Regions from separate parts of the Aromatoleum bremense genome, predicted to be linked through region 2. Evidence: predicted binding sites of a transcription regulator. Region 2 holds the regulator's gene; the other holds the start of a gene.
The links. The regulator FNR, encoded in region 2, switches genes on or off when oxygen is low (the NO sensors DNR and NnrR bind a similar motif). The targets are predictions, from matches to a motif close to TTGANCTAGNTCAA.
Positions count from the first base shown of each region.

Region 1: the regulator FNR is predicted to act here: its motif matches at 5,549-5,562, upstream of cobA (uroporphyrinogen-III C-methyltransferase).

Region 1 is NZ_CP059467.1:3,101,026-3,116,950, reverse strand. Features, by position in the region: gene pbN1_RS14585 (cytochrome D1 domain-containing protein) at 1-1,429, opposite strand, end outside; gene ahbB (siroheme decarboxylase subunit beta) at 1,696-2,280, opposite strand; gene pbN1_RS14575 (Lrp/AsnC family transcriptional regulator) at 2,280-2,759, opposite strand; gene ahbB (siroheme decarboxylase subunit beta) at 2,756-3,790, opposite strand; gene pbN1_RS14565 (cytochrome D1 domain-containing protein) at 3,818-4,966, opposite strand; gene pbN1_RS14560 (c-type cytochrome) at 5,059-5,430, opposite strand; gene cobA (uroporphyrinogen-III C-methyltransferase) at 5,669-6,499, shown strand; gene pbN1_RS14550 (nitrite reductase) at 6,566-8,299, shown strand; gene pbN1_RS14545 (GlsB/YeaQ/YmgE family stress response membrane protein) at 8,382-8,624, opposite strand; gene pbN1_RS14540 (3'-5' exonuclease) at 8,644-9,432, opposite strand; gene pbN1_RS14535 (YdbL family probable chaperone protein) at 9,432-9,857, opposite strand; gene pbN1_RS14530 (hypothetical protein) at 9,863-10,054, opposite strand; gene pbN1_RS14525 (translocation/assembly module TamB domain-containing protein) at 10,119-12,095, opposite strand; gene cysM (cysteine synthase CysM) at 12,115-13,005, opposite strand; gene pbN1_RS14515 (UDP-glucose dehydrogenase family protein) at 13,117-14,439, opposite strand; gene lapB (lipopolysaccharide assembly protein LapB) at 14,515-15,690, opposite strand; gene pbN1_RS14505 (LapA family protein) at 15,694-15,925, opposite strand, start outside.
Region 2 is NZ_CP059467.1:518,100-534,024, forward strand. Features, by position in the region: gene pbN1_RS02345 (efflux RND transporter permease subunit) at 1-1,277, opposite strand, end outside; gene pbN1_RS02350 (DUF1302 domain-containing protein) at 1,336-3,117, opposite strand; gene pbN1_RS02355 (DUF1329 domain-containing protein) at 3,145-4,524, opposite strand; gene pbN1_RS02360 (helix-turn-helix domain-containing protein) at 4,864-5,958, shown strand; gene pbN1_RS02365 (methyl-accepting chemotaxis protein) at 5,976-7,994, opposite strand; cobalamin riboswitch at 8,171-8,310, shown strand; gene pbN1_RS20700 (energy transducer TonB) at 8,929-9,213, shown strand; gene pbN1_RS02375 (heavy-metal-associated domain-containing protein) at 9,245-9,454, opposite strand; gene pbN1_RS02380 (heavy metal translocating P-type ATPase) at 9,480-11,891, opposite strand; gene pbN1_RS02385 (sulfite exporter TauE/SafE family protein) at 12,031-12,741, opposite strand; gene hemN (oxygen-independent coproporphyrinogen III oxidase) at 12,840-14,231, opposite strand; gene fnr (fumarate/nitrate reduction transcriptional regulator Fnr) at 14,357-15,097, shown strand; gene pbN1_RS02400 (hemerythrin domain-containing protein) at 15,104-15,655, opposite strand; gene pbN1_RS02405 (SirB2 family protein) at 15,655-15,925, opposite strand, start outside.

The sequences.
Region 1 (15,925 bases), 1.8 Mb from region 2:
CGTCCAGACGCGTCGGTGTCTTCGACAGATCGCCCATGTCGAAGACATAAACCGACTCGGCGACCTCGCGTTCCGGGTTCATCGGCGCATCGGCCCACAGGTGCGTCGACTTCGGATGCGTCTTGACGAACAGGTTGCCTGCACCCGGCATCTTCAGTTCCTGCACGACCTTCCAGTTCTGGCCCTTGTGCTTGGCATACTTGGCTTCGTCGGATGCGGTCGAAATCACCGAAATCACGTCGGCCCCGAGGTGGCCGGTCGTCCACACCGGACCGAACTGCGGATGCACGAAGTTCGCGCCACGACCCGGGTGCGGAATCTTCGCCGTGTCGATGAGCGCTGCGAGCTTGCCGGTCTTCGTATCGACCGCAGCGACCTTGTTCGACGCGTTCGCCGCGACCATGAAGTAGCGCTTGGACGCATCCCAGCCCCCGTCGTGCAGGAACTTCGCGGACTCGATCGTCGTGGTCTTCAGGTTCTTGATGTCGGTGTAGTCGACGAGCATGATCTGGCCCGTTTCCTTCACGTTCACCACCCACTCCGGCTTGATGTGCGAGGCAACGATCGACGCGACGCGCGGCTCCGGGTGGTACTCGCCGTCGACCGTCTGGCCACGCGTCGAGACGACCTTGATCGGCTCGAGCGTCTCGCCGTCCATGATCGAGTACTGGGGCGGCCAGTACGTGCCGCCGATCAGGTACTTGTCCTCATAGCCCTTGAACTTCGAGGTATCGACCGAACGCGCATCGGAGCCGAGGCGCACCGTGGCAACCGTCTTCGGCTCCTCGTACCACATGTCGATGATCGTCGTCAGGCCGTCGCGACCGACCGTGTAGACGTAGCGCCCGGATGCCGACAGCCTCGAGATATGCACCGCGTAGCCGGTATCGAGCACCTTCCAGATCTTGTGCGTATCGCCGTCGATGAGGGCGAGTTTGCCGGCGTCGCGCAGCGTAACCGCGAAAACGTTCTTCAGATTGATGTTGTTCATCTGCTTCTTCGGACGCTCGGCAACCGGAACGATCAGCTTCCAGCTGTTCTTCATGTCCTGAAGCGAGAACTCGGGCGGTACATCCGGCGTGTTCTGGATGTAGCGCGCCATCAGGTTGATCTCGTCCTTCGTCAGGATGTCGTCGTAGTTCACCATCCCGCCTTCGGTGCCGTAGGCGATGATCTTCTGCAGACGCTCCGTGCCGAGCTTGAGCGTGCCGCCTTCAGTCTTCGTGCCGTCGGCCGCGGTCTTCGTCCAGTGCGGCTCGAGGTTCTTGCCGGTCGCACCCTTGCGCAGCACGCCGTGACAGCCGGCGCAGCGCTCGAAGTAGATCTGCTTCGCCTTGTCCTTTTCCTCCTGGGTCATTTCGGGAGCAGATTGCGCCCAAACCGTGCTTACCGCCAGCGGTAGCAGCGCCAGCGCGAGAGCCTTGCCCATCCAACTCTTGTTTTGCACTTCTTTCTCCTTAAGCGACTCGGGATATGAAACAACAATGCAGCCAGTATCGATCTGATAACCGCGGGCGATCCTTGATATGCGTTAAATTTCCCTATCTCTTCTGTGGATAAAATTGCTTGACATAACAACTTCGTATCAAAACGTAAAACGCATAAGCAATTTGCAATATCCGGAATCACCCGCCGAGGCGAAACATCACGGTTTTCCCGGCCCGCGCAGGAAGCTCCTGCCCGCAGGGGGAAAGCTCACTCGCGTTCCTGCACACTTCCTGCTGCGCTACTGATCCGCAGTCCCGTTTTTTTCAGGATTGCCGACGAGAACAACACCTCGCGGCTGCGGCAGGCGCCAGGAAAGCGTGCCGCGATACGGTCCGCGATGTCGCTGATCTGCTGCCGCACCTCGTCATGGCTGCGCCCATGAACCATTGCGAACAGGTTGTACGGCCAGTCCGGCAGGCGGCGCGGACGTCGATAGCAGTGGGTGACGGCATCGAGTGCACCGATGAACTCGCCGACAGCATCGACACACTCGTCCGCGACATCCCACACGCTCATGCCATTCGCGGTGTAGCCGATCGCATAATGATTCGGTACCACGCCGATGCGACGGATGACCCCGCGCTCGAGCATGGCGCGGACGCGGCAAAGCAGTTCATCGACCGGGAGGCCGACCTCCCGGGCCACTTCGTCCCAAGGCTGCGGGACCAGCGGCAGCCCACCCTGGGTCGCGACGATGATGCGTCGCTCGATCGCCTCGTCGCAGCCGACGCCGGACGCGGCACCGGGGTTGCTTGCGTCCTGCGGGGCCGGATTTTCCCGGTGCGCTGCCATCACGCCTCCAGCTTCATTTCGACGAAATACTCCCGCTCCTTCGGAAACAGGAACACCGGCAGCCCGGTCGCGATTTCGATCCGTCTTGCCGTCGCGGCGATGCCCTGCGGGGTTTCGGTCGCCAGGACGAACCACATGTTGAGCGCGTGGTCGCGACGGTAGTTGTGCGCCACTTCGGCAAAGGCATTCACTTCGGCCGCGACGCGCTCGAAATCGGCTTCCGGCACACCGATCGCCGCGAGGCAGAACGCGCCGCCGATCCGTTCGATCTGGAACATCGGGCCGAACCGGGTCAATACACGCTGATCGAGCAGGCGCTGCAGCCGGTCGATGACCTCCTCCTGGTCGATCCCGAGCCGGACGGCGACATCGGCAAACGGGTTGCGCACCAGCGGAAAATCACCTTGCAGCATGTTGATCAGCGCCCGGTCGGTCTCGTCGAGCACCGGCGCCCGCCCCTTCGCTGTCGCCCGGCTCATGCGTCACCGTCCGCCAGATAACGCGCGCCCTGCTGCTTGAAGCGCCGGGTGCTGAACAGCACTGCGCCGGGCCAGCGATTCATGTGGTGGCGCGCGGCGATGGCTTCGCGCACTTCGAGCACCGCGTCGCGCGATTTGCCATGGATCATGCAGAACAGGTTGTACGGCCAGTCCGGCAGGACGCGGCTGCGCCGGTAGCAAAGCGTCACCGCAGGCTCGGCTGCGAGACTGCGGCCCAGTTCGCTCACCTGGTCGTCCGGGATATCCCACACGCACATCGCGTTCGCGCAAAAGCCGAGCTCATGGTGGCGCACGACGATCCCGAAACGCTTGATCAGGCCGTTTTCGAGCCACGAAGCGATCAGCTCGATGACCATCGCTTCGCTGAGCCCGACGCTGCGCCCGAGCGCGTCGAATGGCCGCGGCAGCAACGGCAGTCCGGACTGCAAGGCGACCATCAACCGGCGCTCGATGCCGGGCAGCGCACAGGCCGTCTCGCCGAGGGCCGGCAAATCGCCCGTCGCAACGCTGGCAGCGCCGCGCCCGGCACCGCCGAGATCGAAGCCGAGATCGATGTGGAATTCCTCTTCGAGGGGCAGCACGACGACCCTACAGCGGGTGTCCCGCTCGATTTCCGTGACGATCTGCCGCAATCTCTGCCCCGACGCAGCCGTGATCACGAACCACAGGTTGAGCGAGTGTTCGCGCTGGTAGTTGTGATTCACTTCCGGAACCGCGCTGACGCGGGCAGCGATCGACTCGAGCCGGGATGCGGGCGCTGCAAGCGCCGCCAACGCGCTGGCGCCGACGCGCCGCGGCGCGAATACCGCGCCCACCCGGCTGACGACGCCCGAGCGCAGCCAGTCCTGCAGCGCGGCGAGAACAGCCGGCTCGCTCAATCCGCATTCCGCCCCGATCGCGGCAAACGGTTCGGAAACAAGTGGAAACCCGCGCTGGTAGTCGTTCAGCAGGCGAAACGTGGCCGCTTCGGGTTGAACCACCCCGCGCCCGGCCATCGTCGTGGTGCACATCTGCGTGGCGCTCGTGCAGGCCATGTCCTAGAAACCCGTCCGGAATGCGCGGCTGGTGAAGAAAATGCCGCTCGGGCTGGCGGCGGGAAGCTCGGCGCGCTTGTCGCGCTTCGCGGTGCCGTAGATCACGACCTTGTTGTCGTCGCGCGCAGACACCCAGACCTCCTCGCCTTTCGGCGCGAACTCCATATGGAGAATCGCCCGGCCGGGCTGCAGCGTGTCGACGATGCTGTTCTGGATCGTATCGATCACCTGGACCCAGCCGTTGTCGGGGAAGGCGAAATTCACCCACACTTCGCGGCCGTCGGGCCTCGCCATCACGAACACCGGCTGGCTCTTGACCGGAATCCGCGCGACCTCCTTCCAGCTGCCGAGCTCGACGACCAGGACTTCGTGGCGGCCGATGGCCGGCAGATACGCCCGTCCCGCGGCAACGGCCCAGCCGCGCAGGTGCGGCATCTTGTACACCGGCAACGCCTGCTCGCCCCGGCCGTAGCCGGGCAGGATCGTGCGTACGCCCAGTTCGGGATGCCACAGGTCGAGCATCGACAGACCGTCCTCGCCGAACAGCCCGGCGATGTAGTAGCGCCCGTCGGGCGTCACCAGCGCATCGTACGGCTGCTTGCCTGACGGGTAACGCTCGGTCTTCGGATGCCCCGGATCGGACAGGTCGGTGACGCGGATTTCGTTGGCGTCGAACAGCGAATAGACGAAGCGGTTGCCCGGCAGATCGGCCAGCCCGACGACTTTCGAGCGCTTGCCGTCGGGGCCGTAGGTGGCCGGTACATCGGCGAGCAGCTCCAGCGTGCCGGCGTCGAAGGCCTTGATTCCGCCCGGTTCGTAGTTCTGCGCGACGAGGATGCGTCCGTCCTGGGAAATCGCGCCGCCGATTGCGTTGCCCGCCTGTACCACGCGGTTCGCGATCGTCGCGGTGAGGAGATCCACTTTGGTCAGGCCACCGTCGCGACCGAAAACGTAGGCGTAACGACTGTCACGTGAAAACACGACCGACGCGTGGGACAGATCGCCGAGGCCGGAAACCTGCGCGAGCGCCCGACGATGCGTCGTCTCGATGACCTGCAACTGTCCGGTCGCGCGCTCGACGACGACGCCGAGATCGCCGGTGCCGCGCAAGACGACAGGCTGTTGGGACGCGCACGCCGACAGCAGGAGCATTGAGACTGTCCATGCTGCACGCTTCATTATGCTTCCGAGCATCATCCGTCTCTCTTCATCGGGTGCCGATGCGCAGGCCGGCCAAGGTGCCATCACCGCGCGCCCACGGTCTGTTGGGTCGGCGCCGGACCGCCATCCGCGGGGAAGCCTTCGACGAGCCGTTCTACGACCCATGCGGCCTCCGATTCATCGAGGAGGCCGCGAAACGGCGGCATCGGCGTGCCGGGCCGACCATGGACAATCGTCGCCACCAGCCCCTCCGAAGGCTTGCCGCGTAGCGCCGCCGGGGTGAGGGCCGGGCCGAGGCCGCCCTGCAAAGTCAGCCCGTGGCACGATCCACAGTCTTGGCGAACCATATGCACCAGCTCGCGCTGCCGCTTGTTGTCGGGAGCAGTGTTCTGGGCGTGAACCGGGAAAACCAGCGCCGGAAGGAAAGCCGCGATCAGGATGCTTCGACAGAACACGCTCGGGTCCTCGTCAGTCCGCACTGGAAAGATTAGCCATGCCGGACGGGAGACGGGACGCCGACCTGGATCCGCTCAGCTACGGCCCGAGTATCGTACCGACATAGCCCGGACCTCCTTGATATCGGTTAATTTCCCGGACGGCAAGTAGGGATAAAGTGGCGGCGCCCGAACCTCCTGTTCGCGCCATTCGAACCGCCGCGGAGCACAGATTCGCGGCACACGCGGAGAGCCACTCATGAGCAAGCATATCGGCGGCTTCGATCCTTCGGGAGACAGTCCCGATGACCCGGCAGCAGGCAGACGGCCCGGCAAGGTGTACCTGGTCGGGGCGGGCCCCGGCGATCCGGAGCTTCTCACGCTAAAAGCGGCACGCCTGCTGTCGAAGGCGCAGGCGGTCGTCTATGATCACCTTGTCGGCGAGGGAATCCTCAACTTGGCCAATCCGGCGGCAAGGATGATCTATGCAGGCAAAGAGGCGGGATACCATTCATTGCCGCAGGACCGAATCAACGGTCTCCTGGTCGATCTCGCCCGCAGCGGGCTCGAGGTCGTGCGGTTGAAAGGGGGCGATCCATTCATGTTCGGCCGCGGCGGCGAAGAGATGGAAGAGCTGCTCGAATCCGGGATCGAGTGCGAAGTCGTACCCGGGATCACCGCGGCATGCGGGGTATCCGCCTGTACGGGCATACCCCTGACGCATCGCGACCACGCCCGCTCGGTGATCTTCACGACCGGGCATCTCAAGGACGGCACGGTCAATCTCGACTGGCCGGCGCTGGCCCGGCCGAAACAGACGGTCGTCATCTACATGGGGCTTGGCGCGCTCGACATCATTTGCCGCCAGCTGGTGGTCCACGGCCTTCCGGGCGACACGCCGGCGGCGGTTGTCCATGCGGGCACCACGAACAGGCAGATCACCGTGACCGGCCGGCTCGACCAGCTCTCGGCGACCGTGAAACGGGCACAGCTCAAGTCTCCGGCGCTGATCATGATCGGGTCGGTCGTGTCGCTGCATGCCCTGCTTGGCAATGGAACAACAATCGAGGAACTCGCGCTGACGGGGTGAGTTCCTCGACAAACAGTACCCGGCGGAGTCGTTGCGCCACGAGTTCTTCCCTGAAGGAGATCGACGATGGGTATCAAGAGGAGTCGGATCAGCGGCGTGTTCCTGCTTGCGAGCCTGCCACTCGCGATGTCACAGGTGTTCGCCCAGGCGAACACCGAAGAGCACGTCGGCGAAGAGGAGGCAAAATACCAGGCCGGCGGTTCTCCGCTGGCCGACGTCGAGATGTACCAGGACATCAATCCCGACGCGCCGAAAATCACCAAGGCCGAATTCGCGAAGGCCCAGAATATCTACTTCCAGCGCTGCGCCGGCTGCCACGGCGTGCTGCGCAAGGGCGCGACCGGCAAGCCGCTGACGCCCGACAAGACGCTCGCGGCGGGCAGCGAATACCTCAAGGTCTTCATCAAGTACGGCTCGCCCGCCGGCATGCCGAACTGGGGCACGTCGGGCGAACTCACCGACGACGAAGTCGACCTGATGGCGCGCTACATCCAGCAGTCGCCTCCGCAACCGCCCGAGTTCGGCATGGCGCAAATGAAGGAGACTTGGAAAGTCATCGTCCCGCCCGAGCAGCGGCCGAAGAAGAAGATGAACGACTACAACATCTCGAACATCTTCTCGACGACGCTGCGCGACACCGGCGAGATCGCGCTGATCGACGGCGACACGAAGAAGATCATCAATATCGTCAAGACCGGCTACGCGGTGCACATCTCCCGCATCTCGGCATCCGGCCGTTACCTGTTCGTGATCGGGCGGGATGCGAAGATCAACATGATCGACCTGTGGATGGAGAAGCCGGACAACGTCGCCGAGATCCGCATCGGCCTCGAGGCCCGCTCGGTCGACACCTCGAAGTACAAGGGCTACGAGGATAAATACGCGATCGCCGGCGCGTACTGGCCGCCGCAGTTCGTCATCATGAACGGCGACACGCTCGAGCCGCAGAAGATCGTCTCGACCCGCGGCCTCACCGTTGATACGCAGGAATACCACCCCGAGCCGCGCGTCGCCGCAATCGTCGCGTCGCACTTCAAGCCGGAGTTCGTCGTCAACGTCAAGGAAACCGGCAAGACGCTGATGGTCGACTACTCCGACATCCAGAACCTGAAGACGACCGAGATCGGCTCCGCGCGCTACCTGCACGACGGGGGCTGGGACGCGTCGAAGCGCTACTTCATGGTCGCAGCGAACCAGTCGAACAAGATCGCCGCGATCGATGCGAAGGAGGGCAAGCTCGCCGGGCTCATCGACGTCGGCAAGATCCCGCACCCGGGCCGTGGCGCGAACTTCACGCATCCGAAGTACGGCCCGGTGTGGGCGACGGGCCACCTCGGCGACGACACGATTGCGCTGATCGGCACCGACCCGAAGAACCACAAGCAGTACGCCTGGAAGATGGTCGACACGCTGAAGAGCCAGGGCGGAGGGTCACTGTTCATCAAGACGCATCCGAAGTCGAAGCATTTGTACGTCGACAACCCGCTTCATCCTGACGCGAAGGTCAGCCAGACGGTCGCGGTGTACGACCTCACGAACCTGCAGGCCGGTTCGAAGGTGTTGCCGATCGCCGAATGGGCCGATCTGAAGGACGACGGCGCGAAGCGGGTCGTGCAACCGGAGTACAACAAGGACGGTAATGAAGTGTGGTTCTCGGTGTGGTCGGCGAAGGACAAGGAGTCCGCGATCGTCGTCGTCGACGACAGGACGCTCGAACTGAAGAGCGTGATCAAGGATCCGAAGCTGATCACGCCGACCGGGCACTTCAACATCTATAACACCCAGCACGACGTGTACTGAGTTTCGCGGCGGCGGGTGCCGCCGACCGTGAAACACAGACGGCCAGCTTCACGCTGGCCGTTTTTTCAGCCCTCCGCGCCGATCATTTGCGCAGGCGCCTCACGATGAACAGAATGATGATTGCGCCGACGACCGCGCCGATGAAGCCGGCGGGCTCCCCCGGCCGGTACAGGCCGAAGAATTGCCCGCCGTACGTCGCAAGCATCGCCCCCGCGACGCCAAGCAGCGTCGTCATGATGATCCCGAGGCCATCCTTGCCAGGATGCAGCAGGCGTGCAAGGAGTCCGACGATGAAGCCGATGATGATGGTCCCGATGACCGACATTAGCGTATCTCCTTGATGTTCAGACTTCGGGCCAGGCGGCAAGGAACTGCTTCCAGTGCGGCGCGTCGATGCGCGCAAGCGCTTCGCGCACGACTGCGAGTTCGGCGGCGTGCGACGCCGCATCGAGCTGACCGCGCATGCGCTGAAAACCCAGATACACCAAGTAAGTGTTAACGACATCGGTTTCGCAGTAATCGCGGATTTCCGCGGCGCGCCCGTCCTGCCACGCGGACCACACCGCGGAACCGTCCATGCCGAGCTTGCCGGGAAACCCCATCAGCTTCGCCATCTCGTCGAGCGGTGCGTTCGCGCGCGGCTGGTACAGCGCGAGCAGATCCATCAGGTCGAGGTGCCGGCTGTGATAGCGGCCGATGTAGTTGTTCCACTTGAAATCGCGCGAATCCTGGTAATCCCCTTCGCCCTGGTCCCAGTACCGCGGCGCCGACACGCCGTGTTTCAGACCGCGGTAATGCAGCACTGGCAGGTCGAAACCGCCGCCGTTCCACGACACGATCTGCGGCGTGAAGCGTTCGATGCCGTCGTAGAAGCGCTGGATGATCTCGCCTTCCGTGCAGTCCGGTGCGGACAGCGAGAACACCCGGAACTGGGAGGTGTCTCGCAGCACGCACGAAATCGTCACGACGCGCTGCAGGTGATGCTGCAGGAAGTCGCTGCCGTTGGCCGCCCGCCGCTGCTGGAAAGCGAACTCGGCGACTTCGTAATCGTCGAGGTCGTCGGGCAGATCGTTGAGCACGCGGATGCCTTCGACGTCCGGGATGGTCTCGATATCGAAGACGAGGACCGGCATCACTTGCGCACCCAGCTGCCATCGCGCTGGATCCACCAGCCCAGCTGGGCGCGGTCGATCCAGCGCCGTGCGAACGTGGCGCGCACATCCGCCTCCCACTCGGGATGGCCATTGGCGCGCGCAATCTCGCGGTAGAGGGCCGCGCGATCGGCGTTTTCAGCAGCGACCAGCGCGTTCGCCTGGCCACGCTGCGCGAGCGGGACGCCGGAGGCATCGCGCAGGGCGACATTGCCGTCGGCTGCCAGCCCGACGGCGCCCGACGCATACAACGGCGCGAGCTTCGCATGACGCTGCTGCATCGACTGCTTGAGCGCCGCGATCGCCGGCGTGTCGATTTCGATGTTCCCCTGCGCGAGCACCAGTCCGGCAAAGCCGAGCAGCAACACGGCGATCCAGCCGCGAAATTTCGTTATCGGATTCGTCATCGCATTCATTTCGTCTCCCCATCCGGCTGCGGTCGGATCGTCGGCGTCTCGCCTTCGCCCAGTTGCCAGACGTCTTCGATGATGCGATCGGCGGCTTTTTCCGCGGCCGCAGCGGGAAAATAAATATTGATCGTCACGCAGGCGCTGGCGATCGCCACTACGGCACCGAGCACAGCGACTCTGGGGAATGCGGTCATCCGGCCTCCTGTTCCTGCCCGCGGCGAGCCGGGCCTGTTGCGGCGAAGCCGCGAATTCCGACTGCTACTGGATGACGGGAGGCGTGTTCGACGCGATCACCCGCTGCAGGCGGTCGATCAGCTCGTTCCAATCGACGCGCCGATTGTAGCCGATGACATTCAACGCGGGGATGCCGCCGCCACGTACGATGTAGTAGCCGTCACCGGGCGCGCTGTGGTCATCCAGACCGTCCATGCGGCATACGCCGTCGCGCAGGACGCAGGAGATGCCGATCTCGCGGTAGCCGAACGTCTCGAACAAGCCGAGCAGCCCGCGCTGCAGCGCGGCCACCGCACCTGGCCCGCCGAGCGCGCTGATGTTCTGCACCGCACGCTGGCTGATCCGCCGCGGATAGTTTCCGGGGCTGCTGACGACATGGGCATCGAAGCGCACCGGCCGCCAGCGCGCAAGTTCCAGCCCGAGCACGTCCGCGTCGACAAAGCCGGACACGCTGCCGAACGAGAAGGCTTCGGTCAATTGCGCGAGGTCGAGGTGGCGCGCCTGGACGTCGGCGTAGAGATGCGACGCGACGCCGAACGGTTCGAACAGTTGCAGCCGCGTCGCCTGCAGGTAGCCGTCGAACACCGAAATCACCAGAGCGCCGTCGAGCGAGACTTCACCGGGCGCGACGCGCAGCCCCGGCAACGACGCGGTCAGCACGCCGGACATCGCAGGCAGGCCGACCGCCTCGGCGAGCAGCGCCATCGATATCGGCTCGACGACCGCGGCGCCGCTGCCATGCCAGCCCGCCGCATCGCGCGCGAGCGCCAGCCGCTCGAGCACCAGCGCTCCGTCGAGCACCGGGATCGCGACGCGGTCGACGTCGACGCCTTTCCCGTCGAGCCGTGCGACAAGTTCGAAGGCGCCCAGCGCGAGCTTCTGCCAGCGACCGCCGCCGACTGCCAGTCGCGCTTCGGTGCGAGCCTCGGCGCGCCAGGGCATCACGCCGGTCAGCGGACCGAAACTCAGTTCCTTGTCACTCAGGCCGAAGCCGGCCTCGTCGAATGCAAAGTCCACCGCGGTCGGCACCCCCTCTTCGAGTGTCGCCGCGGCGCTGACGTGACCCGAGAACCGTAGCTGGTCCGTTACGGCCGGCGCAAACGCCGGTGCGAGATAGCGCGGACCGACCACCGCGAGATCGGCGTCGGCGACCGAAAACGCCAGGCTTCTCACCACCAGGGGTTGCAGACCGATCTCGGCGTTCGCGGCGATCGTGCGCACGCCTTCGAGTTCGAGCCGCGCGCGCGCCACCGTGAGCACCTCCGCTTCGAGCCGCCCCGCCGCCTCGACAGCCGGACCGGCCACGAGGTACAGCGGATGTAGATATGCCTCGCCTGCGTTCCACGCCACGCGCCCCTGCCAATCCCATCCGGCGGGCCCGCGCCGCGCCCCCAGATTGATATCCAGGCCCAGTCCTTCCCCCGCCCGCAGCCCATCCGCCTGCGCAAATCCGCCGCCTTCGAGCTTGCCCGACACACGGATGCGGGCGCCGTCGCGCGTCGGGGAATATTCGATGCGACCGACGAGCCGCCCCGCCGCATTCCAGCTTGCCAGATCGAGAAGCTCCCCCAGCCGCGCGACGGCAAGCCCTGCAAGCGACGCGACGATTCGGCCATCCGGGCGCATCACGATGTTGATCGCTTCGCGGCCGGGCATGCGGAGATTGAGTTCGCCGCTCTTGTTCCGTGTGTCGAAGTGCAGGTCGATGGTCGCACGCTCGAACAGGCCCGGCACGGTCAACATGCCTCTCCGGCAGCGGACCACAGCACGTTCGAGGCGAAAGGCGGGGCAACGGATCGTGACGTTCTGCCAGTCGCGCTTGCCGATCGCGAAGCGTTCGATTGCCAGTTCGGCCGCCTCGCCTTCGTCACCGAGACGGACGCGCAGGCCATCGATGACGAAAACAGGATGCGTGAGGCGGCCCAGGTCGAGTTGCAGGGCCCGCGCTCCGGCAAACCCTGACCACGCCAGGATCAAAAGAAGAAAAGCCAGGCGCATCATGCGCCGGCCGGAACGGAGCTCAGCCCGGAAACACGCCGGTCGACAGGTACCGGTCGCCACGATCACAGATGATGGACACGATCACCGCATTTTCCAATTCGGCAGCAATGCGGACCGCGACGTGCATCGCGCCACCAGAGGAGATCCCGGCAAAAATACCTTCCTCGCGCGCCAGACGCCGCGTCATTTCCTCGGCATCGGCCTGGCTCACGTTTTCGAGCGCATCGACCCGCGGTTTTTCGTAGATTTTCGGCAGATAGGCCTCGGGCCACTTGCGGATGCCCGGGATCTGCGAGCCCTCGTCGGGCTGGCAGCCGATGATCCGGACCGCCGGATTCCTTTCCTTCAGAAAGCGGGAGCAGCCCATGATCGTCCCGGTCGTGCCCATGCTGCTGACGAAATGCGTGATCCGGCCGCCCGTCTGCTCCCAGATTTCGGGACCGGTCGCTTCGTAATGAGAGAGCGGATTGTCGGGATTCGCGAACTGGTCGAGAATGATCCCCCTGCCTTCGTCGCGCATCCGCTCGGCGACGTCCCGGGCCATTTCCATGCCGCCGTCGCGTGGTGTCAGCACGAGCTCGGCGCCGAACGCCCGCATTGTCTGACGCCGCTCGACGCTCTGGTTTTCCGGCATCACGAGAATCATCCGGTAGCCGCGCATCGCTGCCGCCATCGCCAGCGCGATCCCGGTGTTGCCACTGGTCGCCTCGATCAGCGTGTCGCCGGGGCGAATGTCGCCGCGCGCTTCCGCATGCACGATCATCGACAGCGCCGGCCGGTCCTTTACCGACCCGGCGGGGTTGTTGCCTTCGAGCTTCGCCAGAATGACGTTGTTGCGGCCCGCGCCGATGCGCTTGAGGCGCACCAGCGGCGTGTGGCCCACATAGTCTTCAAGCGTTTTGTAGTCCATATCCCTGTGGTCCGGTCTGATTTCGATGGGCCGATAGTAAGCGTGGAGCCCGTCCGCGCAAACCCGCGGGGCGGCATAAGCTTATATCGGCAATCGTTCTGGAACGGGGACTTAGCGCCGTCCGATGCCGTAGTATTCGAGGCCGACCCGTGCCATGACCGACGGCTCGTACATGTTGCGCCCGTCGAAGACCACCGCGTGCCGCAGCATCTGCTTGATCCGGATGAAATCGGGGCTGCGGAACTCCTTCCATTCGGTGACGATGATCAGCGCATCAGCACCTTCGAGGACCTCCATCGGCCGCTCGGCATACGCCAGCCGCGGTTCGTCGCCGAAGATGCGCCGCGCCTCGTCCATCGCGACCGGATCGTAGGCAACGACCGTAGCGCCACGGCGCAGCAACTCGGCGACGATTATCCGGCTCGGGGCGTCCCGCATGTCATCGGTGTTGGGCTTGAAGGCGAGTCCCCACAGTCCGAAATGGCGACCTGACAGGTCCTCGCCGAACCGGGCGACGACCTTGTCGACGAGACGCAGCTTCTGCGCCTCGTTGGCCGCCTCGACGGCGTTCAGGATCAGCAGATCATGTCCGCGCTCGTTGCCGGTGTTGATCAGCGCCTTCACATCCTTCGGGAAGCACGAACCGCCGTAGCCGCATCCGGCGTAGAGAAAGTGCCAGCCAATGCGCGGGTCCGAGCCGATGCCCTGGCGCACCAGTTCAATGTCCGCACCGAGCGTCTCGGCGAGATTCGCCAGTTCGTTCATGAAGCTGATGCGGGTCGCAAGCATCGCGTTGGCGGCATATTTCGTCAACTCGGCGCTCCTGACATCCATCACCAGCATCTTTTCGCGATTGCGCTGAAACGGGCCGTACAGTTCGCGCATCAGATCGATCGCGCGCTCGTCGCCCGCACCGACGATGATCCGGTCCGGGCGCATGAAGTCATCGACCGCCGCGCCTTCCTTCAGGAACTCCGGGTTCGACACGACACTGAACGGGAAACCGGCTTCGCGCGCCGCCAATTCCGCGACGATCGCCTCGCGAACGCGGTCACCTGTACCGACCGGGACCGTCGACTTGTTGACGACGACGCGATAGTCGTCCATGTGCTTGCCGATGTTTCGCGCCGCCGCAAGCACGTACTTCAGATCCGCCGACCCATCCTCGTCCGGCGGCGTCCCGACCGCGATGAACTGCACCGTTCCGTGGCGCGCCGCATATTCGGCGTCGGTGGTAAAAAACAGCCGTCCGGCATCGACATTGCGGCGCACGATCTCCAGCAGCCCCGGTTCGTGGATCGGGATTCCGCCGTCCTCGAGTATGCGGATCTTGGCCGGATCTACATCCAGACACAGCACATCGTTGCCGACGTCCGCGAGGCAGGCGCCACTGACGAGTCCGACATACCCGGTACCCACGACGGTGATTTTCATGAATCGTCCTCAATCGGAAGAAACAACAAACCGGCGGGCGATCCGCGCGCGACCGGCGACACATGTCATCGGCGCTTACGGCGCGAGATCGTATTCTTCCGTGCGGCGCGGAGGATACGTTTCCCAGCCGCCGCACGCGGGGCAACGCCACTGGAACTGGCGCGCCTTGAACCCGCATTCGGCGCAACGATAACGCGCGACCCGGCGGGTGTGACCATGGATTAACTGTTTTACAAGTTCGATGTCGCTGCGCTGCTCGGCCGGCGCATTCAGCAATGCGGCTTCGAGCAACTTGTCGAGCCCGAGAAGCGTCGGATTGCGGCGCAGCTCTTCCCTGACGAGGTCATAGGCTGCGCGCGACCCCTCCTTTTCGAGCTCCCAGTGGAACACCTCGTCGAGGAGATCGAGCGACGAATGACGCTCGAGCCACGAGCGCAGCAACGTCTGCCCCTGCTCGACCCGGTCGAGCCGCCGGTGGGCGTCCATGATGCGTTCGGCGACCAGCGCAAGGTAGACCGGGTCCTGGCTCTCGACGCGCTTCCACACTTCGATGGCCTCGTCGTAGCGCTTCTCCGCCGCCATGAGATCGCCCAGGACGATACTCGCGCGGACACACCGCCGGTTGATCGCGAACGCCTGGTCGAGATGGCGCCGCGCTTCGTCGTTCCGCGAGCTTGCAAGGGCGAGGGTCGCCAGTTCGCAATAGAAATTCGCGACTTCCTTGCGCCACAGGACGCTCTCGTGATCCGGCAGGGCCTTTGCCGCCTCGATCGCCTTTGCCCAGTCCTTTTCCTGCTGGTAGATCTCGAGCAGAAAACGCACCGCAGTGTCATTGAGGCGTGTGTTCCGAAGCTTCAGGAACACCGCCTCGGCGCGGTCCAGCAACCCGGCCTTCAGATGATCCTGGCCGAGCTCGGCGAGCGCCTGAAGGCGTTGCTCATCGGAGAGGTCCTCGCGGTCGACGAGGCTCTGGTGCATGCGGATCGCGCGATCGGTCTCGCCGCGGCGTCGAAACAGGCTTCCCAGCGCGAAATGCAGCTCGATCGTTTGTGGATCGAGCTTCACTGCTTCGATGAATGCATCGATCGCCTTGTCCTGCTGTTCATTGAGAAGAAAGTTCAGACCCGACAGGTACGAACGCGGCAGCGCGCGCGATTCATGCACCACCTGACGTATGTCGATGCGGGCGGCCAGCCAGCCCAGTGCAAAAAAAAGCGGTAGCGCCAGAAACCACCAGAATTCGATTTCCATCGCTCAAAAAGTCTCCGGCGCCTGCACTTCGGCCGCGCTCGGAATCGGGGTAGCCGGACGATCACGCGTGGCGCGATCGAGTTGGCGCCGCAAACGTCCGATCTCGCGGCGCTGACGCAGCAACGAGCCGAAAGTCGCGGTCACGCCGAGCAGGGCGCCCGCGGTGAATGCAACGAGGATGACGAACACCAGCGGCAGTTGCCAGCTGCTGCCGAAAAAGAAATGCAGGCTCACG
Region 2 (15,925 bases):
ACCAGGCACACCAGCGTGCCGATCGCGGCGTTCCTCGGGTTCGCAATATGCACGCCGAGCGACGACATCATGCGGTTGCGCATCGCCTCGACCTTGCCTGCACGCAGCACGAAAGCGTCGTCGAAGCGGAAATAGCTCGCGACCACCGGCAGCATGATCAGGTTCGTGACGATCTTGTAGGCGACGCCGACCGAGGCGGTGATCGCGAGCTCGCGGATCATCGGGATCGGCACCAGCACCAGCGTCGCGAAACCGACGAAGGCGGTGATCAGCGCGAGCGTGCCGGGCACCAGCAGGCCGGTGAAGCTGCGGCTCGCGGCGGTGTAGCCGTCGGCGCCGTTGATGACTTCCTTGGCGATGTAGTTCACCTGCTGGATGCCGTGCGACACGCCGATCGCGAACACCAGGAACGGCACCAGGATCGCGAGCGGGTCGAGGCCGAAGCCGAGCAGCGTGATCGTGCCGAACTGCCACACCACCGACACCAGCGAACAGGCGAGCGGCAGGAAAGTCAGCAGCAGCGAGCGGGTGTACCAGTAGACCGCCGCGGCAGTGAGCAGGAACGCGAGCGCGAAGAACTCGATGACGCTGGTCGCCCCTTCCGAGATGTCTCCCATCTGCTTGGCGAAGCCGATGATGCGGATGCGGATGTCGTCGTCGCTGAAGGTGTCGCGGATTTCGCGCTCGAGGCGCTCGCTGAACTCCTGGTAATTGAGCCGTTCACCGGTCTGCGGATCGGGATCGGCCAGCTCGGCGACGACCATCGCGGACGACGAATCGTTCGCGACGAGGCTGCCGACGAAGCCGCCGACGATCGTGCGCTCGCGGATCGCCGCGATGTTGTTGGGGGTGAGCGCCTTGACGGTCACGTCGCCGCCGATCACGTCCTCGGCCCTCATGCCCTCTTCGGTGATCTGCACCGCCCGCGCGTTCGGCGTCCACAGGGACGTCACCGTGCGGCGGTCGACACCCTTCATGAAGAACACCGCCTGCGTGACGTCGTGGAGTTTCGTCAGCGCCTTCTCGTTCCAGATGTCACCGTTCTTCGCCTCGACGGTGACGATGATGCGGTTGGCGCCGAACAGCACCTCGCGGTACTGGTTGAAAGTCTGGATGTATTCGTGATCCTGCGGCAGCTGCTTGTCGAAGCCGGCACTCATCTCGAGGCGGGAAGCGAACACCGCCATCACCACGGTGAAGCCAAGCAGCGCGAGCAGGATGGTCAGGCGGTGCCGGAAGCACGCCTGCTGCAATGCACGCACCAGTGTCTCGATCATGTTGGGTATCCGTCAGGCCGGCACGGCGGAAAGGTTCCGCCGTGCCGGCGCTCTCTGGTCAGAACGAACGCGAAATGCTCGCGGACAGGAAGTCGCGGTCGCGCATCAGGTTGTTCGCGCCGCCGCCGGAGAAGTTGACCCACTGGATCGCACCCTTCCAGTTGTCGCGGTAGTTCGCGAACAGCGACAGCGTCAGCGCCTTGCGGCCCTCGACGAACGGCAGGCCGTTCGGGGTCGTGCCATTGACGTCGTGGTACCAGTCGATCTGCGGTGTCAGCGTGACCCCGGTGCCCCAGGCGTTCGGGTAGTTCAGCGCGGCCTCGACGACGTAGCCCCACGAGGTCTTGTCCGGCAACGAATAGTCGGGCAGAAAGTACGGCGTCACACCGCTGCGGTCGAGGCCCGGGTAATGCGCGACCGCGGCCTCGGCGAGGATGAAGCCGTCGACCGCGCCGAGCGCCTTCGCGATGCCGCCGAGCGGGTCGTTGTGCGAGAAGGTGTAGAAGCCGGTGAGGTGGAACTGGTATTTCTCTTCCTCGACGAAACCGGGGTGGCTGCCGTTCTCGAAGCTGCTGAACTTGCCCGCGAATGGCACCGTCGGGTCGACGCCGACGCTGTCGTCGGGCCGGTACGACAATTCGGCGCCGACGGCGATGTTCATCAGCTTGGTGTTCGCCGAGATCGCGTACAGGTCCTTGTCCTCGCCGTATGCGAGGAAATAGCCCGTGACGGCGCCTTCCGGACTGCCGGTGAAGCCGAGGAACGGCAGCTTGTCGTGGTAGCGCTGGTACGTGAATGCGAACTCGGTGTCGATCTCCTCGGCGTTGTAGCGGAAATTCACGCCGTACTGGCCGCTCTTCTTCGGCTCGTCCTGGCCGAGATAGGGAACTGCCAGACCTTCGGCGATGAGATCGGCGTCGGGGAGGCCGGGATCGTCACCGCAGCGCCCGTTCGGCAGCCCTGCACAGGCTCCTACGCCGGCAAAGTCCTCGATGATGCTCGTCGGCACGTACGCGACGCGCCGCCCCTTGCCGAGCACGTCGACCGTCGAGAAGAACGTGCCGGACGGGTCGAACTTGAAGCTGTTCCAGCGCCACTGGTAGTACGCCTCGACGCCGAGCTGCTCGGTCAGATCCATCGAACCCGAGATCATCTGCGCCGGGATGAAGATTTCCTTCAGCTGCGTGCCCGGCACGTGGAATTTCTGCAGGTCGATCGCGTTGATCTGATTGACGCCGCCGACGATGAAGATGTCCTCGCCCCACGAGATCACCTGGTTGCCGACTTTCACCTTGCCGCGACGGTCGCCGAGGCTGAACGACTTCGCGACCCACAGGTCGAGCAGCGTCGCGTCGTCGGTCGCCTCGCTCGCGACGTCGGTGCGCTGCGTGTCGTCGGCTTTCCAGTCGTGGAACCAGTTCACCCGCGCGAGCGCGCTCCAGCCACCGGGGTACTTCAGCGACAGGTCGTGCGTGCCTTTCAGCGCCGCGGAAACGATGTCCCCCTTGTCGTAGTTCAGGTTGCCATCGTCAAACTGGGTGTAGTTGAAGTCGGCGTTCGCGTAGCCCGTGCCGGCGTCGAGGTTATAGACGCGCGACAGTGCATTGTCCGTGCCGTTGTTGCAGCCGCCGCTGTCGTTGCTGATTATCGAGCAGCTCGGCGATTCGAGGCGTTTCGCGACGCCGAACGAAACCGTGCTGTCGAGGCTCCCCGACAGCCCTTCCTCGGAACCGAAGCGGAACGCATGGCTTTCCGGCGCCCAGCAGGCCGCCGCTACCGACACGGCCAGGATCGACGGCGCGAACACGCCCCGACGATGCGAAATCGTCTTTGTTTTCATTGATTTTCTCCCTTGAGTGGGCGGCGGTCAGCGTTCGCCGCGGCGACGCATTTCGTCCTGCGTGAAGTTCGCGGCCGTAACCCGGCCGTCCTTCGCGGCGGTCAGGTCGAGCACCTCGCCTTCCGCGGTCCAGTTGTCGACGACGTAGCGGCGCGCGACGAGGTCGTACATCTGCGTCTCGTAAGTGATGCACGCACCGACGTCCGGCGCCGCCCACAGGCTGCCTTCCTGCACGCGCCACAGGTTGCCCTTGGCGTCGTACATGTCGACCTGCAGCAGGGCCCACGAATCCTCATCGAAGTGGAACACGCGCTTCGCGAACGAATGACGCTTGTCCGGCTTCACCGTCGCCTCGACGACCCACACGCGGTGCGGCTCGTAGCGCATGAGATCGCGTTTGACATACTCCTGGCCGAGCATGTCCTTGAACTTCTGCGACTTGTCGATCAGCTTGTACGAGTTGTACGGGACGAACATCTCCTTCTTGCCGACCAGCTTGTAGTCGTAGCGGTCGAGCGCGCCCGTGAACATGTTGATCTGGTCGACGAAGTACAGGTTGTCGAAGCCGGCGACCTGGTTGTCGTACGCGAAGGTCGGCGAACGGCGTACGCGGCGCTGTCCCGGGAAGTAGATCCACGCGTCCTGGGGCTTGTCCACGTACGTATGGACGAGGTAGCCCTCGCCGGCGCGCGACGGCGGCGTCAGCACGTCGTACAGCAGCTTCGCCTCGACGCTGCCGACGTCCGCCGGACCGGTCACCTTCGGGTCGTTGAACGGATACATCTCGTACGCCCACTGCTTGTTCTCGACGTAGGAGCCGTCCTTCTCCGGCATCAGCGCCGCGATCTGCGCGCGCCGGCCCAGACCGGTGTAACGCAGCTTGAAGTTCCACATCGCTTCGGCACCGGTTTTCGGAATCGGGAACGGGATGCCGGCGCCGAACACCTGTTCGAGCTGCCAGCCGTCGCCGCCCAGCTTCGCGCCCGTCGCGTTCTTCTTCGTCTGCTCCGCGACGAAATCGGGCACCGGACAGCTGCGGCGGCTCGGATATACGTCCATCCGGTAGCCCTTGTAGGCCTTGATCAGCGCAATCTGCCCGGCCGACAGCTTGTCGGCGTATTTGTCGACATTCGACGCATCGATCGAATAGAGCGGCTTGTCGTTCTTGAACGGGTCGAGGTGGCCCGGCTTCCAGCCGGCGGGCGCTTTCGTCATGCCGCCGGTCCAGGCGGGAATCGAGCCGTCCTGGTTGGCTGCGGCTTCGGCGCCGACCGGCGTCAGGTTCTTGCCGAGTGCGGCTGCTTCCGCCTCGGTAGCGGCCGCCCGCACCGCCGAGCTGCCGACGAGGGCCGCCACGGCGAGACAGATAAGGCCCAGGCGGGGCGGTTTGATGGTCGTTCTGGTCACGTTCGTCTCCTCGCTTTTTGTGTGTGTTGCCGGTACTTCTGCTGCCTTCACGTTCTCGATGACGTGTTGTGCTGCTAGCTTCGTGGATTGTATGAACGAGCCTTCAGCGGGTGTTATCCGAAATCGGCAAATGCAATTCCCTCGCTCACCCCCTCTCCCGCCGAAACGGGCAGTCACCTGTACGGTCGGCGACGAACCGCCGTCCCAGTCCGGGCGACGCGCATGAATCGCGATACACGAAGCAACCGAAAACGCTTGTTCGCCGTGTGGGTTTGGGATTAGTCTGAAAAATATAAAGAAAACATCATCAGAACACTTTCCGGTCAGGAGACAGACCGAATGGAAGCTCTTGCAATGACGGCGGAAAGCGGCGACTCGGCGCTTGCCGGCGACGACGCCTTTTCCGTCGTCCAGCTCGACACGCGCGACGCCGATGACCACGCATCGTGCCTTCAGCATTGGCGCCAGCGCTACGACCAGTTGTCGGCCGGGTTATTCTCCGGCAAGTTCGAGGAGTTCTGGTTCGGCAACGTCCAGGTCTTTCGCGAGCGCACGAATCAGGTCATCCACGAAATCGGCAGCGCGTGGGAAGGCTCGCGCACAGTGGGCGTGCCGGTCGCGCTGGACGGCACAGGCTGGTACTGCGGCGAGGCCTGCGGAGTGGATTCGCTGATCACGCTGCGCGGCGGCGACGATCTCGACTACCGCACGCCGCGCGTGCACGACGTCGTCGCGGTCACGACCGACACCCAGGCGTTCAGCGACTACGCGACACAGGTCGAACACCGCGACATCGAAGCCGAAATCGGCAATCGCCGGGTCATCGCCGCGACGCCCGACCAAGCCACGACGCTCCGATCCTTCCTGCTGACGGTGATCTCCAGCCTCGAAGCGACGCCGGAACTGCTGCGGCACCCGCAGATGCGCAAGGGCCTCGAGCAGGCGATCTACGCGAGCCTCCTCGCGGCCATCAGCGGTTCGCCGGACGCTGCGCGCGCGCCCACGCCGGGACGCGGGCGGCAGCTCATCGTCGATCGCGCGCGCGAATACATGAGCGCCCACATCGACGAGCCGATCACGGTCGCGGACCTGTGCACCGAACTCGAGGTATCGCGGCGCACGCTGCAATACAGCTTCCAGGACATTCTCAACCTCAACCCGGTCAGCTTCCTGCGCGCCCTGCGTTTGAACGGCGTGCGCCGTGCGCTGAAAGGTGCGGAGCACGGCCATGCTGCGGTCGCCGATATTGCCGCGCAGTGGGGTTTCTGGCACCTGTCGCACTTCGCGGCGGACTATCGCACGATGTTCGGCGAACTTCCGTCGGAGACGCTGCGCAGCACCGGTTCCAGCGCAAACCGGGCGGCCTGCGCGCCGGGCGGCACCGCTTCAGGTTCCGGCGATCATCCGCTCCACGCCTGCGCCAATCGCCAGTGACGCGGCCAGCGATCACGTCATGACACCCTGAAGCGTCTCACATCCTGCAGCAGGCTTTCGGCGAGGCTTTCGAGCCGGTCCGCGGTGTGATGGCTTTCTGCTGCGGTGGCCGAGTTCTCGTCGGCCATCCGGGCGATGGTCTCGACATTCTTCGCAATCTCCGTCGACGCGGCGCTCTGCTCGCGCAGCGCATCCGAAATCTCGCCCACGGTGTCGACGACGCGGCGCGCCGCATCGCGCAGATGCGCCATTGCCTCGCCAGCCCGCTGCGCGCGCTCGACGCCGGCATTCACCTGGCTCACGCCCTGGTGCATGCGCTGCACCGACTCGCGCGCACCGGTCTGGATCGACTGGACCATGCCGGCGATTTCCTGCGTCGACTGTGTCGTGCGCTCCGCAAGCTTGCGCACCTCGTCGGCAACGACCGCGAAGCCGCGCCCCTGCTCGCCCGCTCGGGCGGCCTCGATCGCGGCGTTCAGCGCCAGCAGGTTCGTCTGGTCGGCAATCTCCTTGATGACATCGACGATTGCCGAAATCCGCTCGGAGCTGCGGCCGAGATTCTCGATCGTGCGCGCCGAAGACCCGACCGTCTCGGCGATATCGCCGATCTCGCGGACCACCTCCGCGACGATCTCGCCGCTTTCGCGCGACAGCTTGCCGGACTCCTGCGCGAGCTCGTTGGCGGCGCCGGCGTTGGTCGAGATGTGCTCGATGCCGACAGTCATCTGCTCGACCGCCGCAGCCATGCTCGACGCCGCTTCGCTCTGGCTCGCCGATGCCCGGTCGATCTGCTGCGACGACTCGACCATCCCCCTCGCGGTATCCGCAACGTGCCCGGAATTGCCCTGGATGTTCGAGATCAGCTTGCGCATCTCGACCGCCATATCGTTGAAACTGCTGGCGACCAGACACAACTCGTCGCGGGCCTTGAGCTCGATCCGGGTCGTCAGGTCGCCCGCGGCGAAGTGGCGGCTGCCCTCGGCGAGGCGACGCACACTGCCCATGACCGACAGGTACGCGCCGACCGAGAAATAGGCGACGAGGGCAAGCCCCGCCAGCAGAACCGCGAGGTTGAAGTAAAGCATGCGCTGCGCTTCGGCGATCCGCTGGCGCAGCAGCTCGTCGAGCGTCGGCAGGAGGATCTCGTGCATCTGCGCATAGCCGACGCCGATCGTTTCCGTCGCCATCTCGTAAAACCGCTCCGCGGGCATGCTCCGGGCATTGCCGCCGACGATGTCCGCCACGACGGCCTGGGTGCGGTCGAGCTTCTCTTTCAGTGCATCCCGTGTCGCATCGAGCTTCGGCTTGAGGTCCGGGCGACTCACCGTGATCTTGCCGATGTTCGATTCGAGATCGCGCATCGCGACGCTCACGTCGCCGGAGATCACGCCGATGTCGACGCGCGCCGCGTCGTCGGCGTCGCCCCGCGCGAGCATCCCTGCTCCCTTGGCGCGCAGCTGGCCCGTACGCTCGAGCAGATAAGGCATCCGGACGACCGCAGTGGACATCAGGTAGAAACTCTCCTGCTCCGGGTCGAACGTCAGTCCGTATTCGTCGGCGAGCGAGACCTGGAACGCCAGCAGGCGGCCGATCATCGCAGTATGCGCGGCCACGCTCTGGGGCTGGGTCCAGCTCAGGCCCTCGCTCGTGATCAGCTTCCACTGGCTCTGGACGGATTTCCATTCTCCGGATTCGCGGCCGCCCTTCGGCAGCGCTTCCTCGAGCGCCGCCATCGCCCGATTCACCTCGTCCTCTTTCGCCGTCCGCCGGGCGCCCATCGTCGAAACGCCCCCGAGCAGTGAAGAAGACAGGCCGCGATGTTGCTGCATCAACTCGACGGCTTTCGACAAGTGCCGCGACAGGCTCGATGCGACGAGCTCACGACGGGTGCGTTCGGCTGTCTCGTTGAGCTCGTTCGCGAGCGTCAGCATCAGGCTCGCGAAGGCAACGAAGATGATGACTCCGAGCAAGCCGAATTTAAACGGATAGCTCAGGCGATTCATCATCGCTTCAGCGGGCGCAAATAATGTCTTCACGATTTCGTTCCTGGATGTTCGCCCCGCCTCACGGCACGTAGGCAGACGGCAGAGTATAGGAGGCCCCTGCGCCTGCATGTGATCTGAATCACGCAGCACCGCACGAAGGACATCCGAACGAGGTCCGCCCGCCGCCGGCGCAAGCGCGCGGAGGGAAAACAGCCGGCGGAGGCGATATAATCGAACCGCTCGAAGGTGCCGCGACGATCGATGTCGCGGAGAATCGGGAAGCAGGTGAAATTCCTGCGCTGCCCCCGCAACGGTAGATGCGCGCCTTGCGCAAAGCCCGGAGACCGGCCTTCCTGATGGTGACTGCGTTGCGGGCCGGCCGCGCAGCACGTGCCTTGTGCCCGTGCCAGCCCCGCATTCGACAAGCTTTGCGCGGGATTCAATGGGCTCACCAGGTTCTCAATTCCCCCGGTTCGGCGGCAATACCGTCCGGAAGCGGTTCTCGTCGGTCCACTGGGGACCGCTGGCTGTCGTCGCCGGCGCCCATGCGGCCGGACTGCTCGCGCTGTCGGGTCTCGGCGGCCCCGCGCCGGCCCAGGTCCCACCCTCTGCGCCGGCGACCCTCAACGTGCGCCTGATCGCCCCACCGGCGCCGGTGATGCCCACAGCAGTGATGCCCCCGTCCGTGATGCCTGCCCCCGTCGCTGCGCCGCCTGCGAAGGTCACGCCGCGCAGCCCAATCGCAAAATCGGCCATACGATCCACGCCCGGCACACCGTCACCCAAGGCGACGCCGCCCCGCCCGACCACGGAAATCGTCCCGCCCGCTGAGGCATCACCGCGTCACGACGACGTCCCCCCCGACAACCCGCCACAGCCTGTTGCCGACGCCGCGCCATCCTTGTCACCTTCCGGAAGTGCAGCGGCTCCCGCCCCGCCCTCTTCGGCAACCACGCCACCGGCTCCGCAAGCGACGGCCGTTGCCTTGATTCCGGCGAGCTTCGACGCCGCCTATCTGCATAACCCCGCGCCCATCTACCCGCGCTCGTCACGGCGACGCGGCGACGAAGGAAAAGTCGTGCTCAGGGTGCATGTACTCGGGGACGGCAGCGCGGACGCGGTGGAAGTGGCGGAAAGCAGCGGTCATTCGCGCCTGGACGACGCGGCGCGCGAGGCCGTGCGCAACTGGCGTTTCACGCCCGCGCACCGGGGGGAGGTGCGGGTCGACAGCTGGCTGCGGGTTCCGATCGTGTTCCGTCTCGACGATTGAGCGCGCCAGCAGCGCCGCGCCAGCAGTCCCATTACGCCGGCGCGTCGAAACCGGCATCCTCGACCGCCTCGCGCAACTGCTGCTCGGAAACCGTCGCCGGGTCGTACTGGACGCGCGCCTGCGCGGACTCCAGCGAGACGTCGGCGTCCGTGACGCCGGGAAGCGACTTCAGTGCCGCCGTGACGCTGCGCACGCACCCGCCGCAGCTCATTCCTTCGACCCTGATTACCGTTTCAGCCATCACGAATTCTCCTCTGCACAGAAAGTTACCGACCCGGCCGCCACCGCTTGAGCAACAATGAATTGGTGACGACCGACACCGAGCTCATCGCCATCGCCGCACCCGCGATCACCGGATTGAGCAATCCGAACGCAGCGAGCGGGATGCCGAGTATGTTGTAGATGAACGCGAAAAAGAGGTTCTGCCGGATCTTCGACAACGTCGTGCGCGACAGGTCGATCGCGTCGGCGACACCGTGCAGGCTGTTCCTCACCAGCGTGATGTCGGCCGCTTCGACCGCCACGTCCGCCCCGACCCCGATCGCGAACGACACATCGGCGGCAGCGAGCGCCGGCGCATCGTTGATGCCGTCGCCGGCCATCCCGACCCGTTCGCCGCCTTGCGCGAAAGCCTTCACCACGGCCGCCTTGTCTGCCGGCATCACGCCTGCCTGCCAGTCGTCAATGCCGGTTTCGCGAGCGATCGCCGCCGCCGTCGCGGCGTGATCGCCGGTAAGCATCACGACCCGCAGCCCGCGCGCCTTCAATCGCGCCACGGCGCTCGCCGAATCCTGCCGCACGCGATCGGCAACCCCGATCACGCCGGCGTAACGACCGGCGACGGCGACCGCGACCATCGTCTTGCCAGCCGCCGCGAGGGTTTCCCAGGGGGCGCCCGACATATCGATGCCGCGCTCGGCGAGGAAAGCGGGGGTGCCGAGCACGACGTCCCGTCCATCGACCCGGCCCGACAGTCCCTTGCCCGGCTCGGCGACGCTGTCCCGTGCCGACGCAATCGTGGCTCCCGTCGCCCGCGCCTCGGCGACGATCGCCGCGGCGATCGGGTGCGCGCTGGTCTGCTCCAGCGCCGCCGCGATCCCGAGCAGGCCGGCCCGGTCCCATCCCTCGGCCGGCACGGCATCGCTGACCGCCGGCGTGCCCTCGGTCAGCGTACCCGTCTTGTCGACCACCAGCACGCGGATTTTCTCGGCCAGTTCGAGCGCTTCGGCATTCTTTACCAGCATGCCCGCGCGCGCGCCCTGCCCGGTCCCGACCATGATCGCGGTCGGCGTCGCGAGACCCAGCGCGCACGGGCATGCGATCACGAGCACGGCGACCGCGCTGATCAGCGCCTGCGCAAAGTCCCCGCCGAGCCACCACCACGAGACGAACGTGACGGCGGCGATGCCGACCACCACCGGCACGAACACCGCCGCGATGCGGTCCGCGAGGCGCTGCACCGGCGCTTTCGAGCCCTGAGCCTGCTCGACCATGCGGATAATGCCGGCGAGCAGCGTGTGGGCGCCGACGCCGGTCGCCCGGCAGCGCAACACGCCTTCCCCGTTGAGGGTCGCGGCGAACACCTTGTCACCGGGCCGTTTGTCGATCGGCATGCTCTCGCCGGTCAGCATCGCCTCGTTGAGCGCCGACGCTCCGGACACGACCTCACCATCGACCGGCACGGCATCCCCCGGCCGCACCACGAACAGATCCGCTGGCTTCAGGCTGTCGACCGGGACCGCGACCAGGTCGCCGTCGCGTTCGACATGCGCGACCCTGGGCTGCAGGCGCAGCAGCGCATCGAGCGCAGCGGTGGTGCGGGCCTTCGCGCGCGCCTCCAGCAGCTTGCCGAGCAGAATCAGCGTGATGATCATCGCGGATGCTTCGTAATACACGTGCAGGTCATGGCGTCCGAACAGCGTGACGATTGCGCTGTAGCTCCAGGCCATGCTCGTGCCGAGCACGACCAGCACGTCCATGTTCGCGCCGCCTCCTCGCACCGAGGACCATGCGCCGCGGTAAAAGCGCGCCCCGATCCAGAACTGCACCGGCGTCGCGAGCATCAGTTGCAGCCAGCGCGGCAGGAACTCGTGGTGCGCCTCGGCCGCCCAGCCGCCGCCGAACATCGCCGGCATCTGGGCGGCGAGTGGCAGCGTCAGCAGCGCAGCGATCCAGAATCGGCGCAGCTCGGCTTTCCACGCCGCAGCCTGCCGCAAACGCACCTGCTCCCGGCCCGCAAGCCCGGTTTCCGCCGCAACAAAACCGGCACGCTGCACGGCATCCTTCAGCGTCTCGGTCGTTACCAGGCCGGGCTGGTAACGCACGGTCGCGCGTTCGGTCGCGAAATTGACCGCCGCCTCGACGCCCGGCAGCCGATTGAGGACCTTTTCCAGCCGCGAGGCGCACGCGGCACAGGTCATGCCCGAAATCGCCAGTTCGAGCGCCGCCGCCGGAACATCGAAACCCGCCTTGCGGATCGCCGCGACGACATCGGCCGGCCCTGCCTCGGCGCCGGAGAAGTTAACGCGCGCTTTTTCGGCCGCGAGATTCACGTTCGCACTAACGCCCGGCATGCGGTTCAGCACTTTCTCGATCCGTGCCGCGCAGGCGGCGCAGGTCATGCCCGACACCGGCAGTTCGATTGCAGCGTGGCGCGGATCCATCACGGGATTGTTCATTGGTCGACTCCACATGTCGAAGATCAGCGGCCCCATGGATGTCTAGCGGCCCACGAACCTATCGCACGCATCCCGGGCAGCAACTCCGATCGACGAACCGGTATCGCAATAAAGAAACAGCCCGCCCGACGGGCTGCATTCAGACTTCGCAGACCACGCCGCTCCATAGCTTGCCCCCGAGCGTCGGCGCGTTGAACAGCCCGAATACTCCGAACCCGAGCACCAGCAGACCGGCGGCGAAGCGAACCTTGCCGTTGCGCGTGACATCCCTGAACCGCTTGAAGAGCATTCCCGCCAGCATCAGGTTCGGCAGCGTCCCGAGCCCGAAGGCCAGCATCAGCCCGGCGCCGCGCCCCGCCGAGCCGGTGACGAGCGCAGTGGTCAGCACGCTATATACGAGACCGCACGGCAGGAACCCCCACAACAGGCCAAGCGGCAGGGCCTGAGCCGCCGAACGTGCCGGCAGGAAGCGCCGCGTCAGGGGCTGGACCCGCCGCCACAGCCGCAGTCCCACCCGCTCCACCGGGGTCAATAGACGCGTGAACCCGGTCAGGTACAAGCCGAGCGCGATGAGCATCAGGTTCGCCAGCACGTAGAGGCCGAGCTGGACCGGCAGCACGTCGTTGAACAGCAGGCCGACCGTGCCGAGCGCGCCGAGCACGGCGCCCAGCAAGGTATAGGTGGCGACGCGCCCGAGATTGTAGGCGAGATGGATCGGCCATTGCCGACGCGTGTCGCCGGGCATCCGCACCGAGGTCATCGCGCCGACGATCCCCCCGCACATGCTGACGCAATGGGTTCCGCCAAGCAGGCCGATCAGGAAAACTGCGATATAACCGGTTTCAGGCATCAGGTAGCGCCGAATACAAGCGAAAGTGCCGCGGTACCCGCGGCACAGAAAACGCTTCTATTCTAACACTCCCCCGCCAGCCTCCGGCCGTGGTGTGGTCAGATCACCTTGGAATAGCGGGCGCGTTCCCGGTCGGCCCGCAGATACCGATCGAATACCATCGCGATGCCGCGTACCAGCAGACGGCCGGCAGGCATGACGTTGATCCACTTGTCGGTAACCTCGACAAGCCCGGCCTCTTCCATCGCGCGAAGGTCCTGCAATTCATCGGCGAAATATTCGTTGAACTGGATCAGGTGCGCGATTTCGATCGAATCGATCGAAAGTTCGAAATGACACATCAGGGCCTGGATGATCGAACGGCGCAGCAGGTCGTCGGCGGTCAGCTCGATGCCGCGCAGCACCGGCAGTTCGTCGCGATCGAGCGCGTCGTAATATTCATCGAGCGATTTGAAGTTCTGCGAATATACCGGTCCGATCTTGCCGATCGCGGACACCCCGAACGCGAGCAGGTCGCATTCGGCCTGCGTCGAATAGCCCTGGAAGTTCCGGTGCAGCCGGCCCTGGCGCTGTGCAACGGTCAATTCGTCGTCCGGCTTCGCGAAGTGATCCATGCCGATATACACGTAGCCCGCTTCGGTCAGCCGGCGGATCGCAAGTTGCAGGATCTGCAGCTTCGCGTCCGAAGTGGGCATATCGACGACGGTAATGCGCCGTTGCGGCTTGAACAGACCCGGCAGATGCGCATAGCTGTAAAGCGAAATGCGGTCCGGGGACAGCGCAAGGACCTGTTCGAGGGTGCGATTGAAGCTGATGATGTTCTGCTTCGGCAGCCCGTAGATCAGATCCAGGCTGATCGACTTGAAGCCGGTCGCCCGGGCCGAGTCGATGACCAGCTTGGTTTCGTCGAAGCTCTGCACGCGGTTGACTGCGACCTGGACATCCTCGTTGAAGTCCTGGACGCCGACGCTCATGCGGTTGAAACCCAGGTCCGCAAGCAGCTTGACGGTTTCGAAGTCGACCTTGCGCGGGTCCACTTCGATCGAATATTCGCCGTTCGGTACCAGAGTAAAGCGCGAACGGACCGAATCCATCAGCTGGCGCAACTCGTCGTGGGAAAGGAAAGTCGGCGTCCCTCCTCCCAGGTGCAACTGGGTGACCTGATGGCTGCCGCCCAGCGCATCGGCCTGCATCCCGATTTCTTTATCCAGATATTTCAGGTACTTGGCGGAACGAGCATGATCCTTCGTGATGATCTTGTTACACGCGCAGTAGTAGCAAATCGTGTTACAAAATGGGATGTGGAAGTATAATGAAAGAGGTTTGCTCACCCCGCCCACCGCACGCTGGGCAAGCCAGTCCCGGAGGGCGCGGTCATCGAAGGCTTCGACGAAGCGATCGGCGGTCGGATACGACGTATAGCGCGGCCCGTTGATATCGAAGCGGCGGATCAGCTGCGGGTCGAATACAAGATCGTTCTGGCTGGTCATGGTTGTATCGCTCGGGTGCGTTTCGTACGATCGCAAAAAGCAGCGCCGTGGGGGTTGACGTGGATCAACGGACTTCCTTGGCAATCGTAAGTCGGACTTGAACAGAGGGCATTATTATCGTGCAAATGAAGGCCACGGTGCCAATTACGGTAGCCAGTCTGAAAGTCGCGTGTTCCCAGTGCAACCTGGTCGAGCTGTGTCTGCCTTTCGGCATGTCGGAAAACGAGATCGACCGCCTCGACGAACTCGTCGGAGCGCGTCGCAAGATCAAGCGCCAGCATCACCTGTATCGTGCGGGCGACGCTTTCGAGGCGATCTACGCGATCCGGGCGGGTTCGTTCAAGACGGACGTGCTGCTTGAAGACGGACGCGAGCAGGTCACCGGTTTCCAGATGACCGGCGAGATGCTCGGGCTCGACGGCATCAGCACGGAATTGCATTCGTGCAACGCGATCGCGCTCGAGGACAGCGAAGTGTGCGTGATCGCTTACGGCAAGCTCGAAGAGCTGTCGCGCGTCGTCGAAGGTCTGCAGCATCAGTTCCACAAGGTGATGAGCCGCGAGATCGTACGTGACCACGGCGTCATGACGCTGCTCGGTTCGATGCGCGCGGAAGAACGTCTGGCGGCGTTCCTGCTGAACATGTCGCAGCGATTCACTGCGCGCGGCTTCTCTGCGGCGGAATTCCACCTGCGGATGACGCGCGAGGAAATCGGCTCGTACCTGGGACTGAAGCTGGAGACCGTGTCGCGGGCGTTCTCGAAGTTCCAGGAAGAGGGACTGATCGCTGTCCAGCAGAAGCACATCCGCATTCTCAATATCGGCGGCCTGAAAAAGCTGATCCAGCACCCGTCGCCGCGGGCCTGACCGGCATCAGGAACCGCGCGACGGCACGTCCTGCCGCCGTCGCGCGGTCATTGTCGCTGTCAGGGTGGCAATGTCCTGCTCCGTCAACAACTCGCGCGCATAGGGCAGCAGTTCGCCCTCTTCGCGCTCCATGTGGCGCCGGTAACGAGCGGTGAATTGCTCGACCTCTGCGGCCGACAGTTCCGCCGGCTCGCCGCGGGAGATCGGATCGAGCTTTGCCCGGATTGCCGCCCACGCAGCGAACATTTCCTGGTGGTCCGCCAGGATCCAGTCGATCAGCTCGTACAGCGCTTCCCGGCGCCCGCCATCGACTCGCGCGCGCAGGACAGGGAACAGGTCGTCTTCCTCGTCGAGATGGTGATTGACGGCAGCCAGGTCGAAGTAACGCATCACGTTGACCGCCGCCTGTTGTGCCTGCCGGTCGGCGCCATGCTCAGGCAGCCACGCCGCGAGGCGCGACAGCGTCGCGAGCTGCGCCTGCAGACGTCCGTGGCAAGCTTCGAGCATTTCGAGCGGCGTCTCCAGGCCGGGAGCAACGGGTATCAGGGAATCAGCCATCAGAAAGCTCCGGTAAGAACAAGAAAGCCAGCCGCATTCTTCGTCAACGCGACCGACACGATCCATGAAAAGACGAGCAATGCGCAGGCCAGCGCGAAGACGCGTATGCGCATTGTCGGGCCGCCCCGCAGCGCGATGTAACCGAGCACCACGTAGACGACCAGCCCGATCACCTTCGCCGTGACCCACGGAGCAACGAACGGATACTGCGCGCTCAGCATCGCGAGCGTGATCGCGCTGGTGAAAAATAAGGTATCGATCACGTGCGGC